2 regions of the Terribacillus sp. DMT04 genome follow, and region 2 is predicted to be linked to the other one. Evidence: riboswitches for the same ligand, from Rfam matches in the RefSeq annotation. Region 2 holds a riboswitch; the other holds the start of a gene.

Region 1 (16,426 bases), 960 kb from region 2:
GTTACGGTTAGTGTACTATATGCGTAAGGGGGTAGCAAGGATTACTTCTTTTAAGAAGGAGAATAGAGATGATTGGCGTATCATATATTGTAAACGCTTACTAAGTGCAGGGGGAAACGGAGATGACAAACAACAAACGTAATATAAACGTACCATTTCTGCTTCATGGCGGAGATTATAATCCAGATCAATGGCTGAAATATCCTGATGTCTTAAAAGAAGATATTCAATTCATGCAAGCAGCAAACACGAATACATTTTCTATCGGTATATTTGCGTGGAGTGCTTTGGAACCGGAGGAAGGTGTGTACACGTTCGAATGGCTGGATAAGATTTTCGATGATATTCATGCTTTTGGTGGGAAGGTAATTCTGGCTACCCCAAGCGGAGCGCGTCCAGCGTGGTTGTCACAAAAGTATCCTGATGTTCTTCGGGTTAACGCAGCTCGAGTCAAGCAGCTGCATGGTGGCAGGCATAATCATTGCTTCACCTCTCCTGCTTATCTAGAAAAGACCCAAAACATGAATCGGAAACTAGCAGAAAGATACGGCGAGCATCCAGCGTTGCTGTTATGGCATATTTCCAATGAATACAGCGGTGATTGTCATTGTGATCGGTGTCAGACTGCTTTTCGTGAGTGGTTAAAAGAGCGCTACGATGGCGGTTTGGATGCGTTAAATGATGCGTGGTGGGGGCCGTTCTGGAGCCATGCCTTTACAAATTGGGAACAAGTAGAATCTCCATCACCGAATGGGGAGGATGGTGTCCATGGTTTGCGCTTGGATTGGCGGCGGTTCGTGACAGATCAGACGATCCGGTTCATGGAAAATGAGATGGTTCCGATTCGTGAGCTTACACCGGATATCCCGGTAACGACAAATTTTATGGCAGACACCCCAGATTTAATACCATTCCGTGGTCTGGATTATCAGCGATTTGCAGATAAAATTGATGTAATCAGCTGGGATGCGTATCCGACTTGGCATAACGATTGGGAAACAACAGCCGAACTGGCAATGAAGGTAGGGTTTATCGATGACTTGTACCGTACGATGAAAGATCAGCCGTTTCTTTTAATGGAGAACACACCGAGTATGGTCAACTGGCATCCGGTGAACAAAGCAAAGCGGCCTGGAATGCATATACTCTCCTCGATGCAAATGATTGCCCATGGATCGGATAGCATCTTATATTTTCAGTGGCGTAAATCACGTGGGTCAACGGAGAAATTCCATGGAGCTGTTGTCGATCATGATCGTTCGCCGGATAACCGTGTCTTCCGTGAAGTAGCAGCACTCGGCGCAAACATGGAAAAACTGGCGTGCTTAGCAGGTGCGCATCGGACGGCGGAAGTGGCTTTGCTTTATGATTGGGAAAACGATTGGGCGCTAGAGGATGCGCAAGGATATGGGTTGGATTCCAAGCAGTATATCAAGACGATGCATGCACATTATCGGCCATTTTGGAAACGTGATATCCCGGTAGATGTGATTGGAAAAACACACAATTTCCAAAAGTATAAGCTATTGGTTGTACCTATGCTTTATATGATGGAAAACAAGACTGCAGAAAAATTAGAGAAGTTTGTGCAAGCGGGCGGCCGACTCGTGATGACCTATATTAGCGGTGTGGCAGACGAGCATGACTTAGTGCACCCTGGTGCTTGGCAGGAAAAACTCGCAGATATCTTTGGATTGCGTCCTGCCGAAACAGACACGCTGTACCCGGCGGATCGCAACAGTGTAGAGTACAAAGGGAAGGCGTATGAATTAAAAGACTATGCCACTGTATTAAAACTTCATGGAGCAAAGGCAATTGGCAGCTATGAAAAAGACTTTTATGCAGGCACACCTGCTATCACCGAACATGCTTATGGAGAGGGCAGTGCTTATTATATTGGTGCTAGGCTGGAAGATGCATTTCAAGAGGATTTCTACGAGGAGTTGCTGTTAAAGGAGCATATCGTTGCGCCTGTTCGTATTAAGAAGGAAGCAGATGTCTCTGTCCAAGTCCGGTTTCATGCCCACACCACTTTTGTCTTTATCATGAACTTTAGTGAAAGTGAAAAAGCAATTGAAATGGATCAAACATATCAAGATATACTTCAAGGTGGCTCATTAGAAGGGCACTATTTGTTAAAACCATATGAAGTAAAAGTGCTTCAATTCTAAATATTTTATTGACATTTTTGACAGCCGCTGATATTGTAAATGCAATTCCATAATCTTATCCAGAGAAGCAGAGGGACTGGCCCGGTGAAGCTTCAGCAACAGGTCGCAAGGATACTGTGCTAATTCCAGCGGGTGGATGCCACCTGATAGATGAGACGTTCGCAGATTATTTGTCAGTTCAGCACATCCTCTTGGGTGTGCTTTTTTTGTTGACAAAATACTTAGATTGATAGAAATGAGGCTGTCATATGACATCGAAACGAAATTTTAAACGACACATGCAGACGCGTCATCTTATTATGCTTTCACTCGGTGGTGTCATTGGGACAGGGTTGTTTTTAAGCTCTGGTTATACAATTCAACAAGCTGGTCCTTTTGGAACGGTGCTAGCCTATTTAATTGGAGCGTTAGTTGTTTACCTCGTTATGCTTTGCTTAGGCGAACTTGCTGTACATATGCCTGAAACAGGAGCATTTCACAGCTATGCACATACATACATAGGACCAGCAACAGGATATGTTGTTGCATGGCTGTACTGGCTGACGTGGACAGTAGCTTTAGGCTCAGAGTTTACAGCTGCCGGACTGCTTATGCAGCGCTGGTTTCCAGAGATCAATGTATGGATTTGGAGTGCGCTGTTTGCTGGTTTAGTTTTCTTTTTAAATAGTGTTGCCGTGCGCTTTTTTGCTGAATCGGAGTTTTGGTTCTCATTCGTAAAAGTAGCTGCTATTATTCTTTTTATCTTAATTGGCACAGCTGCCATTTTCGGAATTATCCCGATGCACGATACAGAAACGGCACCATTGTTTACGAACTTTACGGATGCTGGATTGCTGCCTAATGGAGCTTTTGCCATTCTTTTGACAATGTTGGCAGTTAATTTTGCTTTTTCTGGTACCGAGTTAATTGGTATTGCATCAGGAGAGACAGAAGATCCGCAGAAAACCGTGCCAAAAGCAATTCGTACCACAGTCATCAGACTGGTTATCTTCTTTGTCGGGACCATTATAGTGCTATCCGCCTTGCTTCCTTTTCAAGAAGCCGGTGTGCTGGAAAGTCCCTTTGTAACGGTGCTGTCACGCGTTGGGATACCATATGCTGCGGATGTGATGAACTTTGTTATTTTAACAGCAATCCTTTCGGCTGCGAATTCAGGGCTATATGCTTCGAGCAGAATGCTGTGGTCATTGGGAGATAAAAAGCTTATTCCGCAGTACTTTGCCAAGCTTTCTAAACAGGGTATCCCGCTGCGCGCGACTGTCTGGAGCATGGGAGGGGGAGCACTCGCTTTACTGTCGAGTATCATTGCGCCGGAAACTATTTATCTTGTTTTAGTATCTGTTTCTGGTCTTGCGGTTGTAGCCGTATGGATGAGTATTGCTTTATCTCAATTTTTCTTCCGGCGCCGTTTTCGCAAAGCGGGGCATGCGGACAAAGAACTTGGCTACCGAACGCCATGGTATCCAGTTGTGCCGATTACAGCTTTCTTGTTATGCCTGGCGTCTGTTATCGGTATCGCATTTGATCCTACTCAAGTGATTGCCTTGTATTGTACAATCCCATTCGTGCTATTTTGTTACGCTGCTTATTATATTACCGAATATACAAAGAAGAGGAGACAACGTCATGCCAAGCAATCCGATTCAACAACTGCTGAACAAGCATAAAGTAATGATTCTTGATGGTGCATTAGGAACAGAATTAGAAAGACAAGGATGCAATCTAGAGGATCCCTTATGGTCAGCACGCATTCTTTTGGAGCAGCCAGAATTGATTCGCCAAACACACTTGAACTATTTCCGAGCTGGTGCCGATTGTGCCATCACTTCCAGCTATCAAGCTTCTGTTGAGGGTTTCCAGTCTCGGGGGCTGGAGGAGGAAGAAGCGCTGAACTTGATTGGAAAAACAGTTAAGTTAGCAGCAGAAGCAAGAGAGATTTATAGCCAAGAAGCAAAAGTTCCTAATCAAGTGTTACCGCTCGTTGCAGGATCTGTGGGTCCATATGGCGCCTTTTTGGCAGACGGTTCGGAATATCGAGGAGATTATCAAGTATCCGATAAGGTACTGAAAGATTTTCATAAACCGCGTATGCAAGCTTTGCTGGAAGCTGGCGCCGATCTGCTGGCTTTTGAAACAATTCCATCGTTACAAGAAGCGGAAATCTTAATTGATTTGCTAAAAGAATATCCGAATTCTTCCGCGTGGCTTACGTTTACGCATCAGGATGCGCATCATATTAGTGATGGAACTCCTCTTAACCGCTGTGCAGAATTGGCGGCTAGCAGTGACCAGATTGCAGCAATTGGATTAAACTGTGCGCCAATTTCGGTAGTGACAGACGCTGTGAAAGAACTAAGAAAACATACATTAAAACCTATCATTGTTTATCCAAACTCAGGTGAACAGTATGATGCAGTGTCTAAAACATGGTCAGGTACAGAGGGATTGGAAACACTGGCTGGCTGCTCTTCGGAATGGTATAAAGCTGGTGCGCAAATTATTGGTGGGTGCTGCCGCACGACGCCGCAGCAGATTCAGCACTTGACCAAGCAATGGCGTTAGAATTGCAATTGACGTTTTGTAATGGGGAAACAGAGGAAAAGTAATGTATCCATTATTAAGAAAAAGGAGCGTTTCCCCATGAAACCAAAAGATATGATGAATGGCCAAACTAGTACCCACCAGCAGGATCGTCAACCCGGGATAGAAGCGAAGATGGACCCATTGCCGAATCAGCCGCTCGACTATAAAGGTGCTGGCAGATTGGAAGGAAAAGCAGCCCTTATAACTGGCGGAGATTCTGGTATAGGCCGTGCAGTAGCGATCTTATATGCTAAGGAAGGTGCAGACGTTGCCATTTCCTACCTTGATGAAACGGAAGATGCAGAGGAAACGAAGCGACTTGTAGAAGCGGAAGGAAAACGCTGCTTGCTGCTGCCGGGAGATATTAAAGTTGAAGAGCATTGTATCAACTTAGTCGAAAAGACAGTTGAGGAATTTGGGAAGATTAATATTCTCGTAAACAATGCAGCAATTCAATATGTGAGAGAGGATGTTTTGGAGATTTCTTCTGAGCAATTTGAGGAAGTGTTCCAAGTCAATTTCTTCTCCCAATTTTATTTAACGAAAGCTGCCGTCCGTCATATGAAAGCTGGTGACTCGATTATAAGTACATCTTCTATTAATGCTTATCGCGGAAATCCAATGTTCATGGATTACTCTGCGACCAAAGGGGCAATTACAGCGTGGACACGCAGTATTGCACAAAGTCTTATCAAGAAAGGGATTCGCGCCAATTCGGTTGCGCCTGGACCGGTTTGGACACCGCTCATTCCAGCTACAATTGGCGAAGATAAAATTGAACAGTTTGGCCAAGACAGCTTAATGGGCCGTCCAGGTCAGCCATCTGAACATGCGTGGCCTTATGTGATGCTTGCTTCAGATGAAGCTTCTTATATGACAGGGCAAGCCATCCATATTAACGGCGGTTCTTACACATCATCTTAATTATTTAGGCCTTGTCGGTTTCCGACAGGGCCTTTTTTGTTTAATGCAGCCAGGATAGGGAACAACAATTTTATCAGGTGACACGCAGAACTGACGGAAGGAGGGGGAAATGTGTATATTAAATTCCATGATGAAAATCATGAAATCAAATATCAACTATTAAGAGCGGACGTTAAGAATGCAGAAGCTCTGGAGAATAAAGGGTGCCTTGCTGTTCTATACCTAATGGCAGGAGACAGCAGGCTGGACAAGTTGTTCAGATCGTACTTTCAAATTGAGAGCTGCCAGTTTGCATATAAAAGGATGTTAAATGACTATGAACTGGATTCCGACTTACTTCGCCTAGCTAAGCTGGCAGCTCATCTGTTTGATGGGCGAGTGGAAATGACACCAATGCTGCTTGATGAGATACACGAAGATCGGGATTGGTTCTTAGCCTGGAATGCCGTAATGATGAGGCGCTTTGGCACCGTAACTGGCTACGAAGTACCTTCGAATAAGTTTTACCAAAGTTATATTACAGAAGACTTTAGTGTGTAATGACAGAAAATAATTGGAAAACACCAAACTTATATGCAATCTCGCTTAAGAGGATGTATGTAAGTTTGGTGTTTTTTTAGAAACGTAAAAGAATTGGAGAATAGGTACGCTACAGGCATATTGCATTCCGTATTTTTACACAAAAAAGTATCCAACAAAACGTTGAATACAGTTTAAGTAAAAAATTTAGTTAAGGGGGTTACATGAATTATTCCCTCTGTGCAGAAAGTTAAACCTAAAAGGTGAAGGTTTTTTAAAAAAGAGCAGAAATAGTAGGCACATTAAAAAGAAGCAGCTGTCTTGCACTCGCTGCTTCTCTTGCTTTATTCGTTATCGGATTCCTCTTCATTCATTTCAAACAGATGATCTAAGTATGGTTCTAGCTCGAATGAATCTTCCTCGGCATAGGTAGTGAAAACGTCTCTGGTTAATGAACTCATGATTAATCCTCCTTGTGATTGGGTTTGTAGTTATAAGATACCCAATCTAGCTAACTGGTAATCATCCAATTACCGATTAAGAGGATTTTTTTAAACTATGAAAGTTTCGTTTAACCGAAAACACTTGCATGACAATCATGAGCAGATTGACAGCAATCAAAACGAAAATTGAGTAAGAGAAGCTGCCGGTCATATCATTTACCGCGCCTAAAATTATTGGACCGAACGAACCAATAATATAACCTATAGCCTGCACCATCGCTGACCAAGAAGCAGCTGCTTGATGCGTGGAGGTTACGTCGATGGGAAGGAGCATGTTCATCGCGAACAGTCCGCCTGCACCGAGACCAATAAAGCATGCGGCCAGCCAAGGCATCAAGGAGAATAAAATCATGCCAAAGCCAATCATTTCAAAAATAGCCGCCAGTACAAGCCAGAACAAACGGCTCGGAATTTTGTTTAGTAAGTAAGGTACTGCTAGATTAGCAGGAACCTGCAGAATCATGAAAATAACAAGCAGATTGGCTGCATAGGTCTTGCTGTAGCCCATATTCTCAACAATAGGGGGCAGCCAGGCGGTCAAAGAATAAAAGATGAAAGCCATACCGCCGAAAGAAAAGGTGAGCAGCCATGCATTCCACTGATTCCACGGTAACTTCTCAGCACCGCCGAAAGTCTGGACAGCACGATCATTTTTTTTCTGAGGCAGTACCACTAAAACCCAGATTACAATTGCAAGCAATGCCAGCAAGGACCAGGATGCCAGCGCAATTTGCCATGAGTCAAATAGACGCTGAATAGGTGCTACACCGCCGGAAGCGAAACCTGCACCCACTGCCAATGCTGCCGTATAAATGCTGATCATAAATGCGCTATTGTGAGGGAAATACTTCTTTATATAACCGGAAAGAAGCGGGCCAGCTGCAGCAATACCTATTCCTGCTAAAAAAGCTGTCATGAGCAGAAATGAGGAAGTATGAGAAAATAAGCGGATTACCGTACCAATGCCAATAACACCTAATGACCAGGCAATAACATATTCAAGCGAGAACCGATTGGCTAGCTTTGCTGCCACAGGTGAGAAGACGCCCATACATAAAACGGGTATGGAGGTGAGCAGGCTTGCGCTAGATGCATTCATATGTAACTCAGATTGAATCGTTTCGATGAGCGGAGAGATAGAGTTAATGGCAGGCCGAAGATTTAACGCCGCCGCAAACAAAGCAATGCCTAACCAAATGACTGTTGATTTCTTCACGTACAGTACCCCCATCCTTATCCATTCATTTATTGTAAACCTTCTGGAAGACTGCCGCAATGCAGCTGTGTTTAAATTATAGGGGAATAGTGGAAAATATTTTAGTAAGAAGGAAAGGGAAGGAGTTCGAATAATGGAATTAAATCCAAAGATTAAAGCATTCTTGGAGGAGGTAAATGCGCAGCCAATATCGCTGGAAAACGTGTCGCCTGAACAGTTTCGGAGTCAGGCAAGAATGCAAAGCGATGGACCAAAACAAGAAGTTGCTAAGGTAGAAGATCAAACAATTGATTTAAAAGACAGATCAGTACCAATCCGAATTTATCGGTCAGAGGATAAGACACAGCCTGCTCTTGTTTTTTATCATGGTGGCGGATGGGTTGTTGGCAGTATTGAATCACATGATGCAACGTGTCGTGAGCTTGCCAACTTGGCAGCGTGCACAGTTATCTCCGTTGACTACCGACTGGCGCCAGAACATCGTTTCCCAGCAGCTGTAGAAGATGCGTATGATGCGTTTCAATGGATAGCAGACCATGCAGAGGCACTGGGGATTGCGGGCAGCAAGCTTGCCGTAGGCGGTGACAGTGCAGGCGGGAATTTAGCAACTGTCGTTTGTCTGCTGGCAGAGGAAAGAGGAGAACAGAAGCCAGTTTTCCAACTGCTGTTATATCCTTCTACTGGGTACATTGGTGAAGAACCAGCATCGCTAAATGAAAATGCAGAAGGATATTTATTATCGAAGAACTTGATGACTTGGTTCCGATCGCATTATTACCGGACGGAAGCAGATCGACTTCATCCGCATGCAGCTCCAATTCATTCTGATCTGCTGCATACATTGCCGCCAGCAGCAATCTTGACTGCTCAGTTTGATCCGCTTCGAGATGAAGCACAAGCTTTTGCAGCCAAGCTGCAGCAAGAGGGTGTTGATGTATTTGTTAAGAATTATGAAGGTTTAATTCACGGTTTTGCCGGATTCTCGGCGCACGTAGAAGAAGCACGTGAAGCAATGGAAGAAGGAGTTGCTAAGCTAAAACAAGCTTTGCATGCTTAATGTATGGCACATCTATCTCAGCTAGGCATATGTTGTAAAACATAAAGGAGGGATAGGTGTGCATTTTCAAACAAATCAGGTGACAGCAGAACCATATGTATTTCAACTATTACAAAGTTTAACCGGCGGAAGAGTGGTCGTGGAATCCCCGGGTGACAGCTACCGTGGCATTCTTATTGATGCAAAACCGGATCATATCGCTATAAAAGATGGTGATTCTGTTTTTTATATTAGAACAATGCAAATTATCTCCGTCATGCCAGATTAAAATCAGTGTAAGCGTTGACAAGTATCCGCTTACATGATAAGTTATGAGTGTAATACAAAACAGCATACAACTATCCTTTAGGATTGTTACTGATAAGCAGGCAAAACCTAAATTATATTCCTTAAGCAAAGGCGACTTTGTGCATGGGGTGTAGTTTGGGTTTTTTTGTGTACCAAAGAGGGCTTATCTGCGAAAAAAGGATAAAGGCGGCATCCTTTATCCTCATCATACTATCCCCGAATGGAGGGTCTAACATGAACCATCGTAAAACAGCTGAAGAAATTTTGCAATTAGTAGGTGGGGAGGCTAATGTTCAAAGTGTTATTCATTGTATGACACGTCTGCGTTTTAATCTTTATGACAATAGCAAAGCAGATCGTCAGGCGTTGGAGCAAGTAGATGGTGTGCTTGGTTCCAATATTAGCGGTAGCCAATTCCAGCTGATCATCGGGAATGAAGTGCCAAAGGTTTACAAAGAAATCATTGCGAACAGCGGGTTAAGCGAATCGAGCAATACAGAAAGTGCATCAAAATCGAAAGAAAAGAAAAACGTGATTAGTTCCATCTTTGATGTTATCTCGGGTGTATTTACACCGATACTTCCAGCGATTGCTGGAGCAGGGATGATCAAAGGGATTACTGCATTGCTGCTTACATTTGGCTGGCTGCAAGATACTTCCCAAACTTATCAGATTTTAACGGTCATAGGAGACGGTGCTTTTTACTTCCTGCCAATCCTGCTTGCGGTCAGTGCAGCGCGTAAGTTCGGTTCTAATCAGTTTGTAGCGGCTGCGATAGCTGCATCCATCCTGCATCCAACGCTTACCGCGATGTTTGCAGCAGGAGGAGACATCTCCTTTGCTGGATTGCCGGTAACGATTGCAACGTATTCATCTACGGTGATACCAATCTTACTTGCTATATGGATTGCCTCTTATGTAGAGAAATGGATTGATCGTATAACACATGCATCACTAAAGCTAATTATTGTCCCAACAGTAACTTTGTTAGTTGTAGTACCAGTCACATTAATAACAGTAGGACCTCTAGGAGCAATTTTAGGAAACTATCTATCTACTGGCATGAGTTTCATGTTTGAGCACGCAGGTATTTTGGCTACTATTCTGCTTGCAGGTACTTTCTCTCTAATTATCATGACTGGGATGCATTATGCGTTTACGCCAATCGTTATTAATAACATTGCAGTCAATGGCTATGATTACATTATTCCAGCGATGTTCCTTGCCAATTTCGGACAAGCGGGCGCAGCTTTTGCGGTTGCACTTAAATCGAAGAATAAAAAGTTTAAATCATTGTCCTATACAACAGCAATAACTGCAGTAATGGGTGTTACTGAACCAGCTATGTATGGTGTGAACATGAAGTTAAAGAAACCGTTCGTAGCTGCATTGATTGGTGCAGCAATCGGCGGAGCTCTTTACGGAATTACAGATGTGAAAGCTTATATCGTGGCAGGAATTGTTGGTCTTCCGGGTATTCCTGTCTTAATAGGACCTGAATTTGTCTTTGCGCTTCTTGGTCTGTTGTTAGCATTCGTTTCAGCAGCAGTAGTTACGTGGATTCTTGGCTTTGAAGATGTTCTTGCTCCTGCTGAAGAAACAACAGCTGCAGATCAAGATACGGTTGAAAAAGAAGAAACAATCGTAACAGACAAAACATCGGAAGTTATTGCAAGCCCACTTACAGGAGAAGTTCGACCGCTTGGGGAAGTTAGTGATCCGACATTCGCACAGGAGATTATGGGAAAAGGTGCAGCTATCTTCCCATCAGCAGGTGAAGTTGTTTCACCAATTGATGGAGAAGTCGTTACAGTGTTTGCAACCAAGCATGCGATTGGCTTAAAAAGTTCAAGTGGTGCGGAAGTGCTAATTCATGTAGGTATTGATACTGTCAAATTAAATGGGGAACATTTCACAGCACATATTGAATCAGGAGCCAAAGTGCAAAAAGGACAGAAGCTGCTGTCCTTTGACAGAGAAGCCATTCAGGCTGCTGGATATGACTTAATTACACCAGTCATTATCACGAATACTGCAGAGTATGAAGATGTTAATCAGCTTGCAGAAGGGACAGTTCGTACTGGAGAGGCATTACTAGACTTAGCAGTACCGAATGAAACGTCGAAAGAAGCATCTTAATTTGTGAAGGAGAGAAAAACAATGACAAAAACGACAGTATTTCCAAAAGACTTCCTTTGGGGCGGCGCTACTGCCGCTAACCAAATGGAAGGTGGCTTCCATGAAGGGAATAAAGGTTTAAACATTGCAGATGTCCTGCCAGGTGGTAAGCAGCGCCTGCGCATATTAGCTGAACCTGGCTTTAATTTTGAAATAGATACAGACAAGTATACGTATCCAAACCACGAAGCAATTGATTTCTATCACCGCTATAAAGAGGATATTGCGTTGTTCGCCGAAATGGGCTTCAAGGTATTCAGGATGTCGATTGCTTGGACGCGTATTTTCCCGCAAGGCGATGAGCTGGAGCCAAATGAAGAAGGACTGGCGTTTTATGACCGTGTATTCGATGAACTGCATAAGCATGGCATCGAGCCAGTTGTCACGATTTCGCATTATGAGATGCCGGTTAACTTGGTAAAAGAATATGGCGGCTGGAAGAACCGGGAAGTTATCACATTCTTTGAACGCTACGCAAAAGCTGTGCTGGATCGTTATAAAGATAAAGTGAAATATTGGATGACATTCAACGAAATTAACAGCGGACTTATCATGCCAATTATGAGCCTTGGATTCTCCATCCAGCCTGGTGAGCATAAATATCAGTCTGTTGTACAAGGGCTTCATCATCAGTTTGTAGCTAGTGCAAAAGCAGTACAATATTGCCATGAAGTGAACCCTGAAGCACAGATTGGCTGTATGATCATTTATGCACCTGTTTATGCCTTTGACAGCAATCCGGAAAATGTGTTTTATGCCAATCAGGAAGCACGCCTGTTCAATAACTATTGCGGCGATGTGATGGTACGCGGTTCTTACCCAGCTTTTGCTAAGCGTTTCTTGAAGGAGCAAGGGGTAGAACTTGAAATTGCAGAAGGTGACTTGGAAGCAATTCAAAATGGAACAGTTGATTATATCGGCTTCAGCTACTACATGTCCCGTACTGAGAAAATGAAGAAATCTGAGGAAGAAAAGGCGCAGGGGAATTTTATGGCCGGTGTGAAGAATCCTTTCCTTCAAGCAAGTGACTGGGGCTGGGAAATTGATCCACTAGGTTTGCGAATTGCACTGAATGATCTGTATGATCGTTATCAAGTACCATTATTCATTGTTGAGAATGGTCTTGGTGCGTATGACAAAGTGGAAGAAGACGGCAGTGTTAATGACGATTATCGCATTGCATACTTACGTGATCACATCCAAGCAATGGGAGAAGCGATAGAAGACGGTGTTGATTTGATGGGCTATACAAGCTGGGGCTGCATTGACTTGGTGAGTGCATCTACTGGGGAGTATTCGAAGCGTTACGGTTTCATTTATGTGGATAAGCACGATGATGGAAGCGGTACACTAGAGCGAAGCAAGAAGAAATCCTTCCATTGGTATAAAAAAGTAATTGCGTCAGATGGAGCGGACTTGTCCTAATATAAAGCGAAAAGGCATGTGTCACTAGACACATGCCTTTTGCTTATTCCATTTTAAATTTGAGGAATAATTCATTAAAGCGACCCAGCTTCTCTGGTCCAAGGTTCTCATAAACTTCGAGCCGTTCCGTTTGTTCAGGTGATGGGTAGAAACGTTTGTCATTCACCATTTCTTCTGGCATATATTGTAATGCTTCCTCATTCGGTGTGGAATAGCTTACGTACTCGGTGTTTTTTGCTGCAACTTTCGGATCGAGCATGTAATTAATAAACGCATGTGCAGCATCAACATTCTTGGCTGTTTTTGGTATAACCATATTATCAAACCAAAGATTGGAACCTTCTTCTGGAAGCACATAATCTAAATCTTCATTTTCCCCCATGATTTCGGATGCATCACCGGACCAAACAACGCCGATAGACGCTTCGCCGGATGCAAGCAGCATCTTGTTCTCATCGCCAAGCAGTGCTTTCACATTCGGCTTTAGAGAGACTAGCTTATCATAAGCCTCTTGCAAATGATCGGGATCTGTATCATTCAGCGAATAGCCAAGGCTGTTTAGTCCCATGCCGATAATTTCACGAGAACTGTCGGTGAAAATAATTTCATTCTTTAAAGCTGGATTCCAGAGATCATTCCAGCTGTTTATCTCCATACCGTCCAGTTGTTTACTGTTATAAACAATTCCTACGGTTCCCCAGAAGTAAGGAATTGAATATTTATTATCCGGGTCAAATGATAAATCTAAGAAACGTTCGTCAATATATTTCAAGTTCGGAATCTTGCTATGATCAATTGGCAGCAGCAGATCTTCTTCTTTCAGCTTTTCAATCATATACTCAGAAGGAACGGCAATATCATAGCTTGTACCGCCTTGCTGAATTTTTGTCATCATCGCTTCATTGGTATCAAATGTTTCATAAATGACCGTGATACCAGTTTCTTCTTCAAAGCTGTCTAACACTTCAGGGTCAATATAGTCGCCCCAGTTATACACAGTAAGCGTATTGTTGCCCGAGTAGCCTTGCGAGGCATTCAAACGGGAGATTGTGAAAAGCAGAATACCGCATACTGCCAGAATTACGACAGCCAAACGAACAAGTTGTTTCATTTGTACACCTCCACATCAGGTGCTTTCTTGGTCCGGTTTGTAATTAGATAATAAATAACCACGATGACCATTGTTATGAGAAAGATAATGGTGGACAGTGCATTTATATCTAATGAAATACCACGTCTTGCTAACGAATAGATCTCTACTGACAATGTTGTAAAGCCATTCCCGGTTACAAAGAACGTAACGGCAAAGTCATCCAGTGAATAAGTTAACGCCATAAAGAAGCCGGCGAATATTCCAGGAGTGATATAAGGTATCACTACCTTGGTCATGACTTCCCAGCGAGAAGCGCCTAAGTCTCTTGCTGCATCCAGAAGAGATGGACTCATCTCCGAAATCTTTGGCAGGACCATCAGCACAACAATCGGAATGCTAAAAGCGATATGCGAAAGCAATACCGAATAAAAGCCAAGTTTTAAGCCTGCTATTGTGAACAATATTAGAAAAGAGGCACCGATAATAACATCCGGACTGACAATGAGTATATTGTTCAAAGACAATAGACTGTCTTTCGCCCGGTGAGAACGCACCTTATTAATCATCATAGCACCCAGCACACCTATAATCGTTGAAATCAAAGCAGACAGCAGCGCAATAACAACTGTATTCAACACAATAATAAGCAGTCTGGTGTTCTGAAACAGCTCGCGATACCAATCAAGCGTAAAGCTTTCAAATCCATACATTGTTCCGCCGCTGTTAAAGGAATAAAAGATTAAATAAAAGATTGGTAAGTAAAGCAGTGCAAACATAACAATTAAAAATATCCGTGACAGGGGAGAAATTCTCTTATCCACGTGCTCTCCTCCTTTTTGTTCCAGTTGCAAACATAACAATGAACATAAAGATGATCAGGAAGACGGCAATTGTTGATCCCATGCCCCAATCCTGCGTGACAAGGAATTGCTGTTCGATTGCGGTACCGAGTGTAATAACTTGGCTGCCTGCAATAAGACGAGTCAGCATAAACAAAGACAATGCCGGAATGAATGTAATCTGACATCCTGCTTTCACACCATCAATTGTTAGCGGGAAGACAATTCTTCGGAATGTCGTCCAGCGGGAAGCGCCTAAGTCGTTTGCTGCATCCAAGTAGGTTGGATTCAGCTTGTCCAACGAGTTAAAGATAGGCAGAATCATAAACGGAATGAAAATATATACGGCAACGAACACAAAGCTGAAATCCGTGAATAACAGCTGTCTGGATCCGATACCTACTGCTTCAAGCAATTTATTTGCCATCCCGTAGGTGCCGAAAATACCAAGGAAAGCATAAGCTTTCAACAACAAATTAATCCAGCTTGGCACAATTATTAATAGCAGCCAAAGCTGCTTGTGTTTTAGCTTTGTCAGCAAGTAAGCTGTTGGGTAAGCAAAGAGCAGCGTAACAAGTGTAATCAAAAATGCATACCAAAATGAACTTAATGTCATTTCCAAATAGATTGGAGTAAAGAAATTTTGATAATTTGTTAGTGAGAAATCACCATTCAAGTCTTGGAAAGAATAATACAACACGAGCAGAATCGGTGCGATAACGAAGAAAGCGATCCAGATAATATAAGGGACCATATACAGACTGCGAGTTGATTTATTCTCCATCACTGTATGCCTCTAGTCGTTTATCAAATTCTTCTTCTGTTTCATTCAGACGCATAACGTGAATGGCCTCCGGCTCGAAGGCGAGACCGATTTCTTCGCCGACTACTGCTTTCTTCGTTGAATGGACAAGCCATTCATTTCCAGCTTCATCATAGCTGGAAATTTCATAGTGAACGCCGCGGAACAGCTGGGAATCCACTTTAACGCGCAAATTACCGGAATCTGCGCTTGTTATATGCAAATCCTCGGGTCTGATGACAATTTCGATAGGTTCATTCGGCTGTAAACCTTGGTCTACACAAGCAAATCGCTTGCCGGTGAACTCTACTTCATAGTCACGGATCATCCGTCCATCAACAATGTTGGATTCTCCGATAAAGTCTGCCACAAAGCGGTTGATTGGCTCATCGTATATATCCGTTGGCGTGCCGCTTTGCTCAATTTTACCGTTATTCAGGACAAATATCTCATCTGAAAGTGCCAATGCTTCTTCTTGGTCATGGGTAACGAAGATAAAGGTGATGCCAAGACGCTGCTGCATCTCACGTAACTCGTACTGCATCTCCGTACGCAATTTCAAATCAAGAGCTGATAATGGCTCATCCAGAAGGATTACTTCCGGCTCATTGACGACAGCGCGAGCAATAGCCACACGCTGGCGCTGTCCGCCAGACATTTCGCTGATTTCCCGTTTTTCGTAGCCTGCAAGATTAACAAAGCGCAATGCTTCGGTTACTTTTTCGTCAATCTGCTTTTGCGGCATTTTCTTAATGCGCAAACCGAAAGCGACGTTCTCAAAAACGTTTAAGTGTGGAAATAGAGCATAGTCCTGGAATACCGTATTTA
Region 2 (16,426 bases):
TTGTATCTTTATCTGCTAAAACCGTTATAATTAAGAAGAGGTGAATAAATGAAAATTGCAATTGTAACAGACAGTATTACGAATATGAGAGAAGAGGATTTACAACGTTATCCCTTCATCCATTATGCGCACCTGAATGTTATTGTGAACGATAAGTCTTATACTGATTTAAAAGATATAACCAATGAAGAATTGTTTAAATTAATAGATGAGGGAGCTTCCTACTCCTCTTCCCTGCCTTCACCAGATACATTTCAAGCACTGTATGAAGAGCTGCTGGGCGAATATGATACGATTATCAGCTTGCATTGCACAGAGAATGTAAGCGGAACGGTGCAATCAGCTCGTATTGCACGTACGATGATTGACGGAGCGGAAGACCGTATTCATGTAATTGATACCAATACAGCGTCTATCGGTGTCGAAAATATTGTCATAAAAGTTTGTCAACTCATTGAGCAAGACAAACCCCTTACGGAAATTTTAGAAGCAATCTCGCTTTATTGCCGACAAGGACACTTGTACCTAACCATCAACGACCTTACTACACTTGTACGTTCGGGCCGAATGTCTAAAACGGCTTCTCGAATCGGCAACCTGCTTCATATTAAACCGATTATTGGTTTAATGGATGGGAAGCTGGAGGTTGTGGGAAAAGTTCGGACAAAGAAGCGGGTAATGAAGTGGATGATCGAGAAATTGGGGCATAATATCGCTGAAACAGGCAAGCAAGTTGTCCGAATTACGCATGTGAACTCGATTGACCTTGCACATGAATTGAAGCATGCGATGGAAGTTTACGGAGATAAAGTAGAAGTTTTTATCGGCAACGAGATAAGCACCGTGATGGCCATTCACTTTGGCCGCGGCGGCATTGGCGCGAGCTGGATGCCAGCCGATTAATATACGATATAAGAAAAAGAGATAAGCGCTTCTGCGTTCATCTCTTTTTTACATAACACGATTAGCGTTTTAAGGACTCGCCATCATTAGGTACCATTACTTGATCGGCTATCTTCTTTTCGACAAGATAATGCCGAAGTTCTTCTCTTGATAGTCCCCAATGATTAACAGCTTCCATATGGACAGAGAGGACAGTTGCATGTGGAGCAGCTTTGGCCACTTCTAAAATATCTTTCTTATCCATTACAAGGGAGCCGCCTTCGAGAAATTGATTATCGCCGCCATTGACGACAATGACTTTAGGCTGCTGCTTTGCAATTGTATCCTGTATTGCCGCATACCAGACGGTGTCTCCGGCAATATACAGTGTTTTTTCATCCGCATGCTTCAAGATTACCCCGCAAACATTGCCAGCAAGCTTCAATATGTCTCCGCGCCCATGTTCTCCTTTTGTTTTCACTAACTGTATGTCATCCAAGACTGTGTTTTCTGTAAGAATCTCTACATTTGTAAAGCCGCTCGCTTTAACCTCATTTGCATCATTTTCATCTTGAACATATATCTTTATATCCTTTGGCAGCAATTCTTTTGCGCTTTCATCAAAGTGATCCAGATGTAAATGCGTTAAGATAACAGCATCAACGCCGTCAAGAATGTTTTCCACGGGCTCCGGTAAATTAACGAGAGGATTATATTGATCTTGTCGAACAGAGTTTGGAAATGGCGGATATGTTCCTTTTGCGGCTAGCATTGGATCGATTAAAAATTTCTTGTCTGCATAATCAACGACAAGTGTTGCATTCCGAATTAGTTTTACATGCATGGTATTCTCTCCCTTTTTCAAAGTATGTATAGTTTAGAATAGGAGAATTATTTCATACATGGCTTTTCTAACGTGTTTTAAAGCTTTTGCTTTGGATTCGAAAGAGTTAGTTGATATGTGTTGCTTTATTGATCAATAACAATAGAGAGATTGTAATTCACATAGTCATTTAACTCATTCAAAAACTGATTCAAATCTGCTTGTGATGGAAAACGGCATTCCAGCAAGTAACAGCCTTGACCGCTTATTTTATAGTTGTTCACGATAAACAGTTGTTTTGTTTGAAGAAAAGCCAAATAAGGCTGGTGGCTCGTATTCTTGGTGAAGATCGTCAAAAATGTATGAAGGGGATATCCTAAATTATCTTGGTTAATTCGGATGGAGTAGCCCTCGATAATATGATTGTCCTCCAGTTTGGCAATTCTTGCTGCAGCGGCAGGAGCAGAAAGATGAACTTTCTCTCCAAGTTCTTTCATCGTAATCCGGCTGTTCTTTGTTAATTCTTTTAGTATTTGTTGATCGGTGGCATCCAGCATCTTATAACATCCTTTACGACCTGTTTATAGGCGTACTTGTTAATCGCATTATACCAGAGAGGAAAAAGGAAGCTAAAGGAATATTATTTCCGATTATTCCGATAAGGTATATTGACAATACCGAAAACGTTTGCTACACTTCCTTAAAACTATATATGTTTCTTATCCAGAGAGGTGGAGGGATATGGCCCTGTGAAACCTCAGCATCAGGTCTGTTAACAGATACTGTGCTACATCCATCGGTTTGATTACCGGCAGATAAGATGAATAGAGGAAGCCTCTCGACGCATCTGTCCGAGAGGCTTTTGTATTTGTCCCGCTGTCGTTTACAGAGAGGGGAACACAATATGTTTCAATTAATACGTGATCTATCCAAGTACAAAGGGTGCAGTCAGTCATTTGTGTCGCAAATAGTGGAAAAGATAACGCCGTTTGCTGATGAGCTGCACGTTGACAAACGAGGGAATCTTATTGTCCGCAAATTTGGGGAGAGGTATGCGCCGAAAATAACACTGCTGGCAGAGGTGAAGGAAGAAGTGCATGTTGTGACAGCTGTGACGGATTTCGGCGCACTTGCAGCAGATGCAAACTACTTTTCCTTAACCTTCGCTCTAGGCCAGTCAGTCCAAGTGGAGACGAAGAAGGGGCTGCTGCAAGGTGTGGTCGTGACAAGTGAAGCGGAAGAGCACGCAGCTGTTATTGATATTGGTGCGAATACAGCACAAGAGGCACATCAAATGGGAGTGGAAACGGGCAATTATGTGACATGCTATGATGACCAGCTGTATCTTGGGGACGAAGTGAGCGGCAGAGTTGTCGGCAAAGGACTGGACAATAAAATCGCACCAGCTATTGCCATAAAACTGCTCCAGCAATGGGAGCCTGGCGATGGGGAAATTACCGTCATCTTTTTTCCTTCTCAAAACAAAAAACTGCTCCTCAGCCAGCTAGAAGGAGAAGCGGCATTCTATGTCGGCTCTGTACCGCGTCCAAGCACTTCCCAAAAAAGTAAGGAAACCATTAAGCTGGGCAGCGGTGTCGTTATAAAAGTAGCAGACAAAACGATTCCCATTAACCAAACGCTGAAGAACCTCTTAGTTGATTTAGCAATCGCGCATGACATTGCGTTTCAGTTGGAGTTTTTATTTCAGCATCGATATAAGAAACTGTCTACCAAGACCCCAATAAGCGTGCTCAATATACCAATAGAGCATCTGGATCAGACAACACAAGTTGTTTCAATCAAGGATTTGGAGAATACCACGCAGCTGATTCAGACATATCTTTTACGCAGCAAAGAATTGCAATTTTAAGAAAATAAGTTATGCGTCTCAGATAGTTGTCCTATATACTGAAATTATTAGTAAAAAGGAGGCGGTTACGGATGAAAAAGAGTCAAAACTTAACCAAGTCGCAATGCAGGAAGGTTCTAGCAACCAGATAAAGGGGAGCTGTCTTTGAAGCAAGCACTACTGATCATTGATGCACAGCATGCATTGATTGAAGGCGAAGCAGGTGAAAGACCTGTCTATCAGAAGGAGAATCTGCTACAGCAAATTAATGTAGTCATCAGCAAAGCACAAGCCGCGGGCGCTGACATTTTGTTTGTACGTGATACGGATGTAGCAGAAGGCCAAGGAACAGGTTTTGCTATTCACCCACAAATCATTGTGCCAGAAGAAGCGACAATCTTTAACAAACAAGCAACAAATGCCTTTCACGGTACAGGTCTGCTGGCGTATGTAAAGCAGGCAGACATCGCCCATCTTGTCATCATGGGCTGTGAAACGCAGCATTGCATAGATACAGCTGTGCGTTATGCAACGGTACAAGGAATGGATGTGACACTCGTTGCGGATGGTCATGCCACAGCAGGATCTGATGTGCTAAGTGCAGAGCAAATCATTCAGCATCATAATCAAATTTTGCACGGACATTATAATGTAGATCATTTCTCAATTGTACGCCAAGCAGCGGAGGATTTGTTCCACCCAATCCATGATACATTTCGATAAGAGAATCACATAAGTATGAAATTGCCCTTCTGAATCAGCAGCATAATGCTGTCTTATTTAGAAGGGCTTTTGTCTTCTGTAAACTAAAATATCTGCTTCGAATTGTTAGACAATCGTGCTAGAAATCATTGACAGAGATCAATAATGGTTTATTTTCTGAAAAATTAATTATTTTACGTAGATAACCTTACAAAAAGCATGCAACCTCCTGACACTTCCGACATAATAAACGCATACGACGTCTTAAATACATCTTTCCAGGAGGAATTCTATTGGGCTTTGAAGCTATGTTGGGGAAGGTTAGCGAATATCTATGGAGTGTGCCGATGCTAGTGTTCATCGCTGTGGTGGCAGGAGTTTATACTATTGCTACAGGTTTCTTGCAAGTAAGATTCTTTAAAGACATGATTACCCAAACATTCACTGGCAAAAGTTCTGCTTCCGGCGTATCCCCTTTTCAGGCGCTGGTTATTGCATTGTCAGGAAGGGTGGGAACGGGTAATATAGCCGGTGTGGCAACAGCGATAGCTGCAGGAGGACCGGGAGCTGTTTTCTGGATGTGGTTCATTGCCTTTTTCGGATCCGCAGCAGCGTTTGCTGAATCAACACTTGCACAGATTTATAAAAAGCGAGTAGATGGAGAATACCGCGGCGGACCTGCTTATTATGCAGAAAAAGGTCTCGGATGGAAGTGGTACGGCTATATCTTTGCAGTGGTTGCAGCTGTTTCAACGTGTTTGTTAACACCTGGCATACAGGCAAACGCCATTGCAGAAAGTATGGATAACGCATTTGGCATCACACCATTGATAACAGGAATCGCTTTGGTCGCAATTGTTGGTTACGTTATTTTTGGCGGGATCCGCAGAATCGCCTTTTTAGCTTCTTATGTAGTCCCAATTATGGCATTATTTTATTTACTTGTAGCAGCCATCGTCATTTTTGCGAATATCGAACAAGTTCCAAGTACTTTTGCGCTTATTTTCTCTAGCGCATTTGGTGTTGATTCTGCTTTTGGCGGTATTATTGGCGCTGCGATTAGCTGGGGTGTAAAACGCGGACTGTATTCCAACGAAGCAGGTCAGGGAACAGGAGCTCAAGCAGCTGCCGCTGCCGAAGTGTCACACCCAGTAAAACAGGGCTTAGTGCAATCTTTCTCTGTCTACATTGATACGCTGCTCATTTGTACAGCTACTGCGCTGATGATTTTAATGACAGGCAACTACAGTGTGGAAAGTCCCGATGGCGGATTTATCGTTGATTATGCAAATGGAATGGAAGCTGGAGCAGGATATACGCAAGCGGCAGTTGACGGTGTACTTGGCGGATTTGGTTCCGCATTTGTAGCTATTTCCTTGTTCTTCTTTGCTTTTACGACACTCGTTGCTTATTTTTATATCGCCGAAACAAATCTGTTTTATATTGTTAGAGGGAAGAAACGGAAGATTTTCTCTAACATCATGAAACCATTGTTCCTGGCAGCTGTCTTCTTAGGGACGGTACGTTCGGCAAGCTTTGCTTGGACATTAGCAGATATTGGTCTCGGTCTCATGGTATGGGTTAACTTAATTGCTGTCATCCTGCTGTACAAACCGACCATCATCGCTTTCAAAGATTACAAGGAACAAAAGAAGCAAGGACTGGACCCTGTTTTCCGCCCTTCACAAGTAGCTATTAAGAATGCTGATTATTGGGAAGAGCGGGAGCTGGAAGAGGAGATGCAGCGGAAAACGGTATAAGCCAATGGAAACCAAGGGTGTATGCATCCTTGGTTTTTCATTTGATATAGAGCTCATGTACGCACTAGTAAACGTTATTTTAACTGTGTTCACACAACTGTAAAAGGAGTATTACGAATTTGTGAAAACGTTCACAAATAGAAGCGCAGCATGGTTATTTCGCTTATACTACAAGTGTAGAAGGAAAAGCGCTAATCCCTCTTCATCTATTATGTGAAAAGATTAACAAACTAATTTCATGAATGGAGTGTGGGAAATAATGATTGTGCAATGGATTCGAAACAGCAGAGTGGCGTCTGGATTGTGGACCGTGATTCGTCTTTATTTAGGGTATGCTTGGCTATCTGGAGGACTAGGTAAACTGACAGGCGGCGGATTCGATACGAGCGGCTTCCTGAAAGGTGCAGTTGCACAAGCTGGCGGAGATCACCCAGCAGTGCAAAGCTGGTGGGCAGTATTCTTAGAACAGGTCGCCTTGCCAAATGCAGGACTCTTCAGCTTTCTCGTCATGTGGGGTGAAATACTAGTCGGAATCGCACTCATACTAGGTGTCTTCACTAACTTTGCCGCACTCATGGCCATCACGATGAACTTCGCTTTCCTATTCAGCGGCACGGTCAGCACGAATGCCCAGATGGTTTTGTTAACTGTCTTCCTCCTTATCGCTGGCGCCAATGCCGGACGTTACGGATTGGATCGCTGGGTAATGCCTTATCTAAGCAAGCATTTGCCAAAGCATACACCAAAACGGCCAGCAAAGCCGGTCACATCTTAATAAGAATATAAAATAGACAAAACAGGCAGCTGTACTGGCTGCCTGTTTTGCGTGTTTTACTTCTTATCGGCTCTTTACGAGCGAAACGATGATTTCTTTCACAAAAGCATCCGCTGCTGCTCGTACACATTCTACCAAGTTGGAACTTCTAATCAATCTGATTGTACGGTCAACTGCTGTTCTGGAAGCAGATAACTGCGTGATCACATCTTTGCAGTCTTTGTATTCTTTCATCATTTTAAGAAGGCCGCGCAATTGTCCTTCTTAACGCTTCACTCGGTTTCTTATCTTCCGTTCCATCACTCCTTCCGTATCAAATCTTTTATACCGGTCGGGGTCAATGAATGTCTATGTGCAGTAAATTTCCTGATGAGGAGACACACGAGGATGATGATGTTATATCGATATCTGCTTAAGTGTAGGGTAGACTAACGAGATTTCCTCCCAATCTGTAGAAAACCGGAAAGGGAGGGCTCTCTCGGTAATTTACTGGTCTATACAACTAGCGAACATCTATATAAGAATCTCACCAAGTTCACTCCATTTTGTAATAGGACTGAACTGTTCTATAGCATCACTTTTAAATTTTTCAGTAATAAAGTCTGCATTTTCCTCTAAGTACTTATCAACTTGAGGACTTAATTCAAACATGATGTTATTAAATTCCTCTATATAATCTTTGTAATAGTTATAGAAATGCGTCAAGAAATCCTTTTGAAATCTTTCTGTTAGTATCCCTTTGCTTTCATGACCAGTAAATGGATCCATTATTTTTGGCACATACACAATGTTCCACGGGGCTGTAAAAGCAAAAGGATTCTTAGTTTTACCGAAAATGTGTGATACTTGGTAGTTCCTCAACCTTTTATATTTTGTCGTTGGCTTTTCTTGTCTTGAATAGCCGGTCAACCTTCTGATTAGTTTAGTGGGCTCAGCGTTATTAGTAGCATCTTTAAAGAAGTTATTATGACCAAACAACTCTTTATATAAGCTCATATATAATTCTGTACCTTCAGCGTCTCTTCCGTAGCCCCTAACAAACACTTTTTGATTTCCATTATATATATTACTTTTTAATAGTTCCCATTCATCTTTCACTACTGGATCAATTACATATATAGTCTCATCGATTTCGAATTTTATAGGGTCTTCCTCGTCTATGTTGAACTTATTCATAAAAAGCTTGTAACCATCTCTCATAATTCTACGTCACGTCCATATTTAAAGTTATTATATCTAGTAAAAGTGGTTTTATTCTTTTATTAATCGTAATCAAACACTTGGTTCTTTTGACCAGTCTGATTTCACAGGACTCTTTTAATGCTGGTAAAGTTTCGAAGGAATCCTAATCGAGTAGATGTAAAATTAATAGTATCATTTTAATCATTCAATTCGGATAGGGGTTTTTGGATATTGAAAATCCAAGTATAATGATTACTATAATTAGTAGTATATAAATAATCAAAAGTATAACTAAAATGATAGTTGAAATTTTCTTAAAGAAACCAGGAGGGGCGTTATAATTTAGTATTATTGCGGTCGCAAATAACACTAAAGTTATTACCATATTTATTTTATAGAAGAAAATAATGTATAGAGATATTAAAAATGAGAAAATGCCGAAATATTGACGCATAATAAATCCTTTCTATACCATTTTCTTCAGAATATCATTATTACATAAAAGAGTGTAGAGATATAAAAATCTCTACACTCTTTCTCGCTTAAGCTTCTTCGATTACTTTCTGTCTAATTACATCTTCGAATGCTGCTGCAACCCGTACTTCTACCTCACTTGGTACCGAGAAACTCTGCAGAAGTTCTCTCATAGCAGTTATCACAGGGTCTGCTTCATAGCCATACCGTGCAACTTCAGCTTCCAGAGTTTCTACGCTACCTCCAAATCGATTTTCGAAAAATAGAGTAAATCTTTTTTGTACATTTTCATCGTAATATTTGACAGTAGCATCGTATATTGTAAGAGATTGATTTAGCACCATTTGAGCTATATTGTATGCGTCAACGTCACCTAGAAGATCATCTAACGTAAATGAACCGTCTGTTTCGTGGCCAATATAGTATTTGGCGCATTCATACGCATCGCCGTCGAAAGTAGAGCTATCCATATTATTAAACACATCAATATTGACAGTCGCAAGATCTCCAGCCCAGCCGGCAAAATCTTTAATGGCTTTGTCTCCAACATCAATATAGCTATATAATTCCCCGGACAATGTTGCATAAAGATGTTCGGAACCAATTTTAAAGCCCGTAATCGGGTCAGTTATATTGTAAATATCACTACCGATTTGTTCATTGACATAGTCTACAAATTCATTGTCAATAAGTCCGGAAGTAGCTGTCCACATAGCGCTAGTGTAATCATGTTGTCTATACCAGTGGGTAAGAAGGTAATTGGCTTTATTTACGTCTGGATCAAAGGCCCGAGCAATATTTTGTACATCATTTAACTGTTCAAAGAAACTCCTATTTTCCTCGGAAGGTGTAGTTAGATAGCTAACCCCTTTATCTCTTCCCGAATTAATATTGTTATCTATTTCAATAGCTGTACTACTATTCTCAACTGTAATAGTAGAAATTTGATCAAAGGACCAGTTCTCGGGTAGTGGATAACCTAAATTACCGCTGAATCCAGTAGACATCCCACTTACAAAACTATACTTTGCCAAGTTTTGATTTGATACTTGGATACAGATATTACGTGGTCCATAAATACCTACATTATAATTATTACCCAATGTTGCATTTATTCCCCTGAAATAAGGAATGATATTACTAGTGATTTCATCTCCAAAAGCATCATAGTCAACAGCAAAATATATTGTGGTTTCTTGAGGAATGCCATATCCTTGTGCCACAATAGTAGCACTATTGCCGTCTTTTTCCCCTTGTTCTTGAGTGAAGTATTCAACGTGTGATCCGACAGTTTGATAGATAGGGAAAATAGATAATCCAGCATTCAGAATTGTTTGTAGCTCACCTGGCTGTAATCTTTTGTTGAGTCCACCAGGTACATTAACAAGGTATCTCCCAATGATTTCGTAACCTTCATCTTTAAGCGCTTCTGCTCTTAGAGAATTTATTTCAGTGATTGTATCGCAAGCAGTACCTTTTCTTGTCGGATCACCAGTACTGACGAGTAAAGAACACCATGTTTGGTAATCTGCAATACCTGTAGTATTTAACTTAGTGAAACCTTGAAAATTCTTCACTTGAGAACTTATTGCGCTCGTGAATGCGCCATCGAAACTTACATCAAATTGATTAAAGATCATTGCCGCTTGAAATAACCTAACGAAATCTCCTGTGTCACCTACAGAAAGAGTAGGGAGGTTGGAACGTGTTGTAGGACCAAAATTACCGTTAGCTATAGAATCACTGAGTCCTTGTTCATATTGAATAGCATAGACTAGAGATTTTTGAACGTTCCTTGAATAGAAACCATCACATGGCATAAAATAAAAGTTTTCTCGGTTGATGTACTTTCTGTTCATCCATTGTTGTATAGAGCGGATTAGAATACTGCCACCACTTAATAGTACATATGGATCCATTGTTAATAGACCTTTAAACACTTTTGCTGTCATACTTCCATCAGGATCGGTTAATCCCATGTCTGTTTTCATTCTACTAATAGCGGCACTTGTGTTATCTCCAAATGTTCCAGTAATACCACCAGGGTTGTATCCTTTGCAGTATAGTCCGCCTTGGATGATTTTAACTATATTGGTATTCTCGTTAAAACCTTTTGAAATTGGCCCCATGTTGTTTAAAAGACGTAATGTAGTAGGCCCAAAGCTATCGACAGGTGTACCAATGCCAAGCTCTATTTGTAGAGCTCGTGTTAGAGCGTACATTGTGGACCAACCCGTTCTCCCATTAACATCAATTACTTGATAACCCTGTCTTCCTCTATATGTTCCATTAAGCCAGTTTTGTGTTTCCCACACCTTTTGATCTCCTATAATTTGATTCATTCAATATGCTCCTCTCGTTTTTCGATATTTACTTTCTAATAGAGGCCTTTAAAGGGGATTCATTTAATAGAACTTCCATGGTCTAAAAACATATGATGATTTAGCAGCCATGTAATACATAAAAGCGATTATTATTACTGATTTACAACCTGTTAAATATTTTATTTGAAAGAATAAATCAGAGACAATCGTACTGAGGGGGGATTCTGATTAGGATTAGATATATAACATTATTGGCTTTATTTATATTAATGTTGTGTGGATGTGGGGAAGAAGAATTTAAAAAGTCATTTGTTATAGAAGGTACTGTAAACGAACTGAGCAATAGTTCAAATACAATCGATGTAATCGAAGAGAATGAAAAAATGTATGAGATTCCAGTAGAAGATACTAATGTCTTTGAGAAAGGCGATAGTTTGAGAATAGTAGTATATTCTAATACTTCCAATGATATTTGGGATTTAGACCATCTTAGATTTGATATAGAAAAAAATAAGAAATAGCTCTCGTTTAAGGTGGAAGTAACAGAGAGAGGGAAAGACTTCTTCAAAGAACGTTATGTCCATCAATTTTTAAGTAGTTCGTTATGTGATAACTGTTTAAACAGCCCGGATGATGAACGATTTAGATATGATTATTTTCTTCGGTAGGGGAAAATAATTACGTTGTTCCCCTTAATTGCTATTAAAACGGACTAAAGGATATAGTATGGATAGTTTGAGCTGAATATCACTTAAAAAATCTGGTTCTCCACAATAAAAGGTGCTTGATGCTTCCTCTAACGTATGTATGCTCCAAATTCCTAAGCAGGTTGACGACATTCCATGCGAATTCGCAAGTTGAACTTATATAGATTGGGACAGCCGTAACTCCGACGCTTCAGCGTTTTAATTAGGTTGTTCGTTCCTTCAAGACGTGCATTCGTTATGTTGTACACGAAGTAGTTGAGGATCTCCTTTTTCCATTGGAGAATCGTCTTCGCAATACGCTTAGTCGCTCCGGCTCCATGGAACAGATAATGGCTACACCAGTCTTCTAACGCCTGTTCTGCCTCGTGGTAGTCCGTCGAATCATAAAAGCTCGAAATGTTTGGAGCGCATCATATTGCCTTTTTAGTTCTAGATTTTTATCCAGCCACTTGTCGAGAGATGCTTTCTCCTCCGCTTTTAAACGGCTGGGCATCGTCATCAATAAGCGACGTTGATGCTTTATCTGTTTATGCTTGGCTTCGTTTTGCCAGCTAAGTTTTCTTGCGCGATCCAGTGCTTTCGTGAATAGCTGAATGACATGAAATTTATCAGCCACAACGGCTGTGCTGGGCCACACTTCCCGGACAGTCTGTGCCATGCCAGGCGCAAGATCGGTTGACACGACTTTTGGCGCTTTAAACGGATACTCGCGTAAAGCAGCCTGTATGCGTGCCCGACTCTTTCCTGGAGATGTGTGCCAAATATGGCCTGTATGCGCATCCTGCAGTGCGATACTGTACGTATGTCCTTTCTTGTGGGCAAACTCATCCATACAAAGCGCTGTAGGGGCTTCATAGTCTTCCGGGCGTGCCAAGGTTTCCTCGGCATATGCGTAAAACCAGGAAGCTACAGTAGAGGCAGGAACGTTCATTTCCCTTGAAATCGACTCAAAGGATTGGTTTTGCCCCTTTTGGGAAATCATTTTTTTGAAATGGCTAGTGACTTACCTCGAACTGGAATCTCTGGCCACGCCACTGTCCACGTGATACCACAGTCTTCACAACGCTGCCGATGGACAGGCACTCGGATATAAATGGTTTCTCCGGTAGATACCCAAGCGTGTCGTAACACACGCGTGCGCATGCGTGCATGATTCACACTCTTTTAGAAGCACAAAGGGCAAAGATGATTGATGGGGAAAGGCTCCATCTCCAAGATCCATCCATCTTCCATACGTTCTCCCTGGCCATTTAGCTGAAAGTTTGGTAAGTGTAGAATATCTGTAGTAAACTGTTTATACAAGCAGAACTTCCTTTCTGTGTTTGGGTTTCGTCACTTTAAACAGTAGAGGAAGTTTCTGCTTTTTTCAATGTCAAGCACACTTGGTTAAGGAGAGCCAAAAATCTTACAATAATGAAACATTTTCCAATTCCCTTCGTATGCAAGATAACAGCCAATCGTTTGTTAATGTAGGTTTTATTTAACCGTAGATTTTACTAGGAGGGGGATTTAATATGGTGTTTCTTGTAGACGCATTTAACCTTATAGCTTCATATACCTATGCATATAATGTTTCAGAAGATGATATTCAAGAGAACATGGAGCAATTGAGAAAAACGGATTGGTTTCAGCAGTATTTAAAAAGTGAACCGTACAGACAGTTATTAATAACAGATAAAGGTGTGCGGGTGCGAATCGGGAAATTGAACAATAAACGCCTGGCTAAAAATCCTCATAAAGAAAGCTATCAGCATATTGTCACGAAAGCTTTGCAAAAGAAGATTATTGTGTCAGATGCATAGTGCAATCAGAACCTATTTCAAATTGAAGAGAGCTGATTCCTTATATGAGCCAGGCAATAAGATGGCTCAACAGTTTCATAGCAGGGAGCACAATCAAATTTCCCTACTCATGACAAGTAGGTCCGCATTTCGGAAAAACAAGAGCTGTAAACGTTGCTGTTCCTAGATATTCTTAACGCTGGGGTGTCCTATTTATTAAAAGCATCAAAAAGAAGCAGCCCCATTAGTAGAGACTGCTCCTGTATTAATTAAGGATATTCGAGGATTTGATCACGCTCCCAAAGTCGCCTTTCTTACTTGCAAAGCCATCTTCATTTGCTACTCCAAGCAAACCACTGACGATAATCGTCCCCACTAGTGTTACGGAAAAAAATACTTTTTTCATTATTTATTCCTCCTTAGATTATAGCGAGTAGATAATATCTGGTTGCAAGTTCATACTGCTTGTTTTCAGTATAATACTGAGCTAACTCTTTCGAATAGTGCCTAACGTTGAATAAATCGTTAATTTTTTGAAAATATTCGATTCCTTCTTGCCAAACGCTCTCAAAGTTAACCTTGTCTTCATATTTCTTATGAAGCATAGCAAATTCCCACTTCATTTTTGTATTGTTGCTGTCTATACTCTTTTGAAATCCTGCTGTGTAGGCTTTCATGGCATTCGCAGTTTGGTTTGTCTGCCAATAGGAGTCTGCTAATAAATACAGCGTTTTTAATTCAATACGTTCCTGCTTTTTCTCTAATGCCTCTTCCAAATAACGAATTGCGACTGCCGGCAATTCGCGTGTTACGTATAGGAGGCCTAGGTTCAGATTCGTGGATGCTAACAGACTTTCATTTTCGATTTTCTTACAAGTGGCTAGAGCTCTGTGAAGATACTCTTCAGCAGTTTCATAATCAGAAAGTTCCATGTAGTTCATTCCTTGAACTAGCTCTGAACGCGCCAATAGGAAATTTAGCGCTCCTATAGAATTAAGTTTTTCGACAGCCTTCGCTGCATGAAGAGCAGATAAAGCTGTGATATCAAGAAAGTAATAGGTCATAGCCTTGATGAGATGAAACTCTCCTAACCCTGCTGGATCAATTACTGAGCTTATATGTTGTTCGGCTTTCTCAAATTTCATTAACGCTTCCTCGAATAATTCTTCGTAATAGTCGATAATTCCTTCAGCAAAGAAATGTTGATATCTATGGAATTCAGTGAAATTATCTTCATATTGCCTAGCTATTACTAGCGAACGCTTGCTTGCTTGAAGTTCTCCAATAATCGTATAATACCGACTTTCCAATAAAAAATAGGAGATAAGTGTTTGTGTATCAAAATGGTCAGTATGTTTATTCAACTCTTTATGAATGCTGCGAGCAACTTCTTTTTTATCAAGCTGAATACTCACAGACCAATTCTCAAGATGATCTATCGTATCAAGACGTTCCATAGTACAACTCCCATCGATAATTCTCTATAAGACTATTCTACCTTATTTTATTAATAGGAAAATTGGGAATATATATATTGTTATATTACGGGTAAAACCCTTCTTTCCACCAATGACTTTTGTCTTCTGTATGGTATTGTTCGCAGTGGCAGTGTTCAAGGAGAAAAGTGTTTTTGTCAGGTTATTCTTATGGCTGTATGTAACAGACTTGAGAAAATTGGATTGTTTGTGACTAGAGTCAAAAGCGGAAAAGAGACGTATGTGAATCGCGGTAACTATATTTGTAAGGACAGTCAGACTTGTAATGAAAAGCTTACAGATTTAGGGAGAGTAGAAGTTTTCTTAGATCATTTGTTTTCATAAGGCAGCAGCATATAAAAGAGAAAACCAGCCAAATCAAATCGGCTGGTTTTTCCTTATTTCTTCTTATTCATTTTTTTAATCTTGAAATGCAGGCTGAAATAGCGGAACGACATATATAAATCGTAAGCAGCTAGTGCTGACAAGAGGACAGAGAAAAATCCCCAACCGTTACTATCGACATCGTTATAAGCCCATGATATGAAAAGAACTCCTATTACAAGATTTAATATCGCTGAGGGCAATGGCGTACGTATCATAAAATTCCTCCAAAGATGATTGTTTGCATGTTTTCTAGTTGTTTTTGCATCTGTTCAATTTTTTCAGGCGTCAAATTAAGCTGAATGATGACGACCATCAAATTCATTAAGCCGTGTGTGATAATCGGTACAATAATCCGTTTAGTTTGTACATAAAGTGTAGCAAAGATAACACCCATCACGAAGTATTGCAAAAGGTGCAGCAAGTCACCATGCACAACACCGAACAAAAGTGCTGAAATAAGTACGGCCACAAAGAAATTTGTCCGTTTGTAAATCTCACCAAAGATGATCTTACGGAAAATTATCTCCTCTAATATAGGTGCGAATACAACGACGATGATTACGAAAGCTGGAACCGACTGAATAGCATCTATTATATTTGACGTGTTCTGAGAAGTTTGTCGGATGTTTAATACGTAAATCTCAATTAAACCAGCAATAACCTGCCCAAAGTAAGCACCAAAGAATCCGATTATGATCCATAGGAGTGTCATACCGATACCAGTAGCATTTCGCATTGCTGGTGAGCGCATATCCTGACGAAGCAGGATGCATACAATGATAACAGCAATAAAGAAGCTAATGACACTCCACCAATAAGAAACGGTTGCGAGATCTAATCCTTGATCGTCCATCCATGGTACAAAAGGGATGAGCGCAAATGAAGATACCTGCATTAAAATGTATGTCAAAATAATAAACCAATAGCGTCCTGGCAATGTAACGACTCCTTCCACCTTACCTTATGTAGTTGGCATCTAACGTATTTTAACATAAGTCAGAGGGAACTCACATGTATTACTTATTATACAACTGCAAATGCGAAATAAGCCTGGAAACAAAGCGCTGAATAGTGGGTTAAAAAAAGAAAAGTAGATGTGGTATTTATGAGCACCATTGTAACTTTCCTATTTAAGATGTAATAGAATAGGAAATATCAACCTCTATATTCTTGTTTTGATAGAGGTTGAACTACAAACATTCCCAATATAAATAGATGCAAAAAATGGTAAAATCATTTAATAAATAACTATTAAGAAGGAGTTTGCATTATGGGACAGAATATCTCCAAGCAAGTCGATATTTC

The links. A riboswitch is a leader RNA that binds a small molecule or an ion and turns the genes downstream of it on or off. The one in region 2 is predicted to bind S-adenosylmethionine.
Region 1: another riboswitch for S-adenosylmethionine. It lies ahead of mmuP (S-methylmethionine permease); the one in region 2 lies ahead of KS242_RS03300 (hypothetical protein).

What each region holds. Positions count from the first base shown of each region.
Region 1 is NZ_CP077639.1:3,032,750-3,049,175, reverse strand. Features, by position in the region: gene KS242_RS15750 (beta-galactosidase) at 123-2,171, shown strand; SAM riboswitch class I at 2,224-2,328, shown strand; gene mmuP (S-methylmethionine permease) at 2,420-3,838, shown strand; gene mmuM (homocysteine S-methyltransferase) at 3,798-4,733, shown strand; gene KS242_RS15735 (SDR family oxidoreductase) at 4,812-5,678, shown strand; gene KS242_RS15730 (hypothetical protein) at 5,790-6,218, shown strand; gene KS242_RS15725 (MFS transporter) at 6,735-7,916, opposite strand; gene KS242_RS15720 (alpha/beta hydrolase) at 8,050-8,973, shown strand; gene KS242_RS15715 (DUF2642 domain-containing protein) at 9,032-9,241, shown strand; gene KS242_RS15710 (beta-glucoside-specific PTS transporter subunit IIABC) at 9,496-11,400, shown strand; gene KS242_RS15705 (glycoside hydrolase family 1 protein) at 11,422-12,864, shown strand; gene KS242_RS15700 (ABC transporter substrate-binding protein) at 12,908-13,975, opposite strand; gene KS242_RS15695 (ABC transporter permease) at 13,972-14,733, opposite strand; gene KS242_RS15690 (ABC transporter permease) at 14,771-15,580, opposite strand; gene KS242_RS15685 (ABC transporter ATP-binding protein) at 15,570-16,426, opposite strand, start outside.
Region 2 is NZ_CP077639.1:592,112-608,537, forward strand. Features, by position in the region: gene KS242_RS03285 (DegV family protein) at 49-903, shown strand; gene KS242_RS03290 (MBL fold metallo-hydrolase) at 965-1,726, opposite strand; gene KS242_RS03295 (Lrp/AsnC family transcriptional regulator) at 1,852-2,262, opposite strand; SAM riboswitch class I at 2,422-2,527, shown strand; gene KS242_RS03300 (hypothetical protein) at 2,610-3,575, shown strand; gene KS242_RS03305 (isochorismatase family protein) at 3,720-4,277, shown strand; gene KS242_RS03310 (alanine/glycine:cation symporter family protein) at 4,565-6,016, shown strand; gene KS242_RS03315 (DoxX family protein) at 6,276-6,791, shown strand; gene KS242_RS03320 (metal-sensing transcriptional repressor) at 6,855-7,046, opposite strand; gene KS242_RS03325 (hypothetical protein) at 7,305-7,991, opposite strand; gene KS242_RS03330 (glycoside hydrolase domain-containing protein) at 8,516-10,789, opposite strand; gene KS242_RS03335 (hypothetical protein) at 11,023-11,292, shown strand; partial or broken gene KS242_RS18275 (ISL3 family transposase) at 11,592-12,460, opposite strand; gene KS242_RS03350 (hypothetical protein) at 12,993-13,280, shown strand; gene KS242_RS03355 (hypothetical protein) at 13,525-13,665, opposite strand; gene KS242_RS03360 (tetratricopeptide repeat protein) at 13,679-14,716, opposite strand; gene KS242_RS03365 (DUF4305 domain-containing protein) at 15,133-15,336, opposite strand; gene KS242_RS03370 (CPBP family intramembrane glutamic endopeptidase) at 15,333-16,058, opposite strand; gene KS242_RS03375 (tetratricopeptide repeat protein) at 16,392-16,426, shown strand, end outside.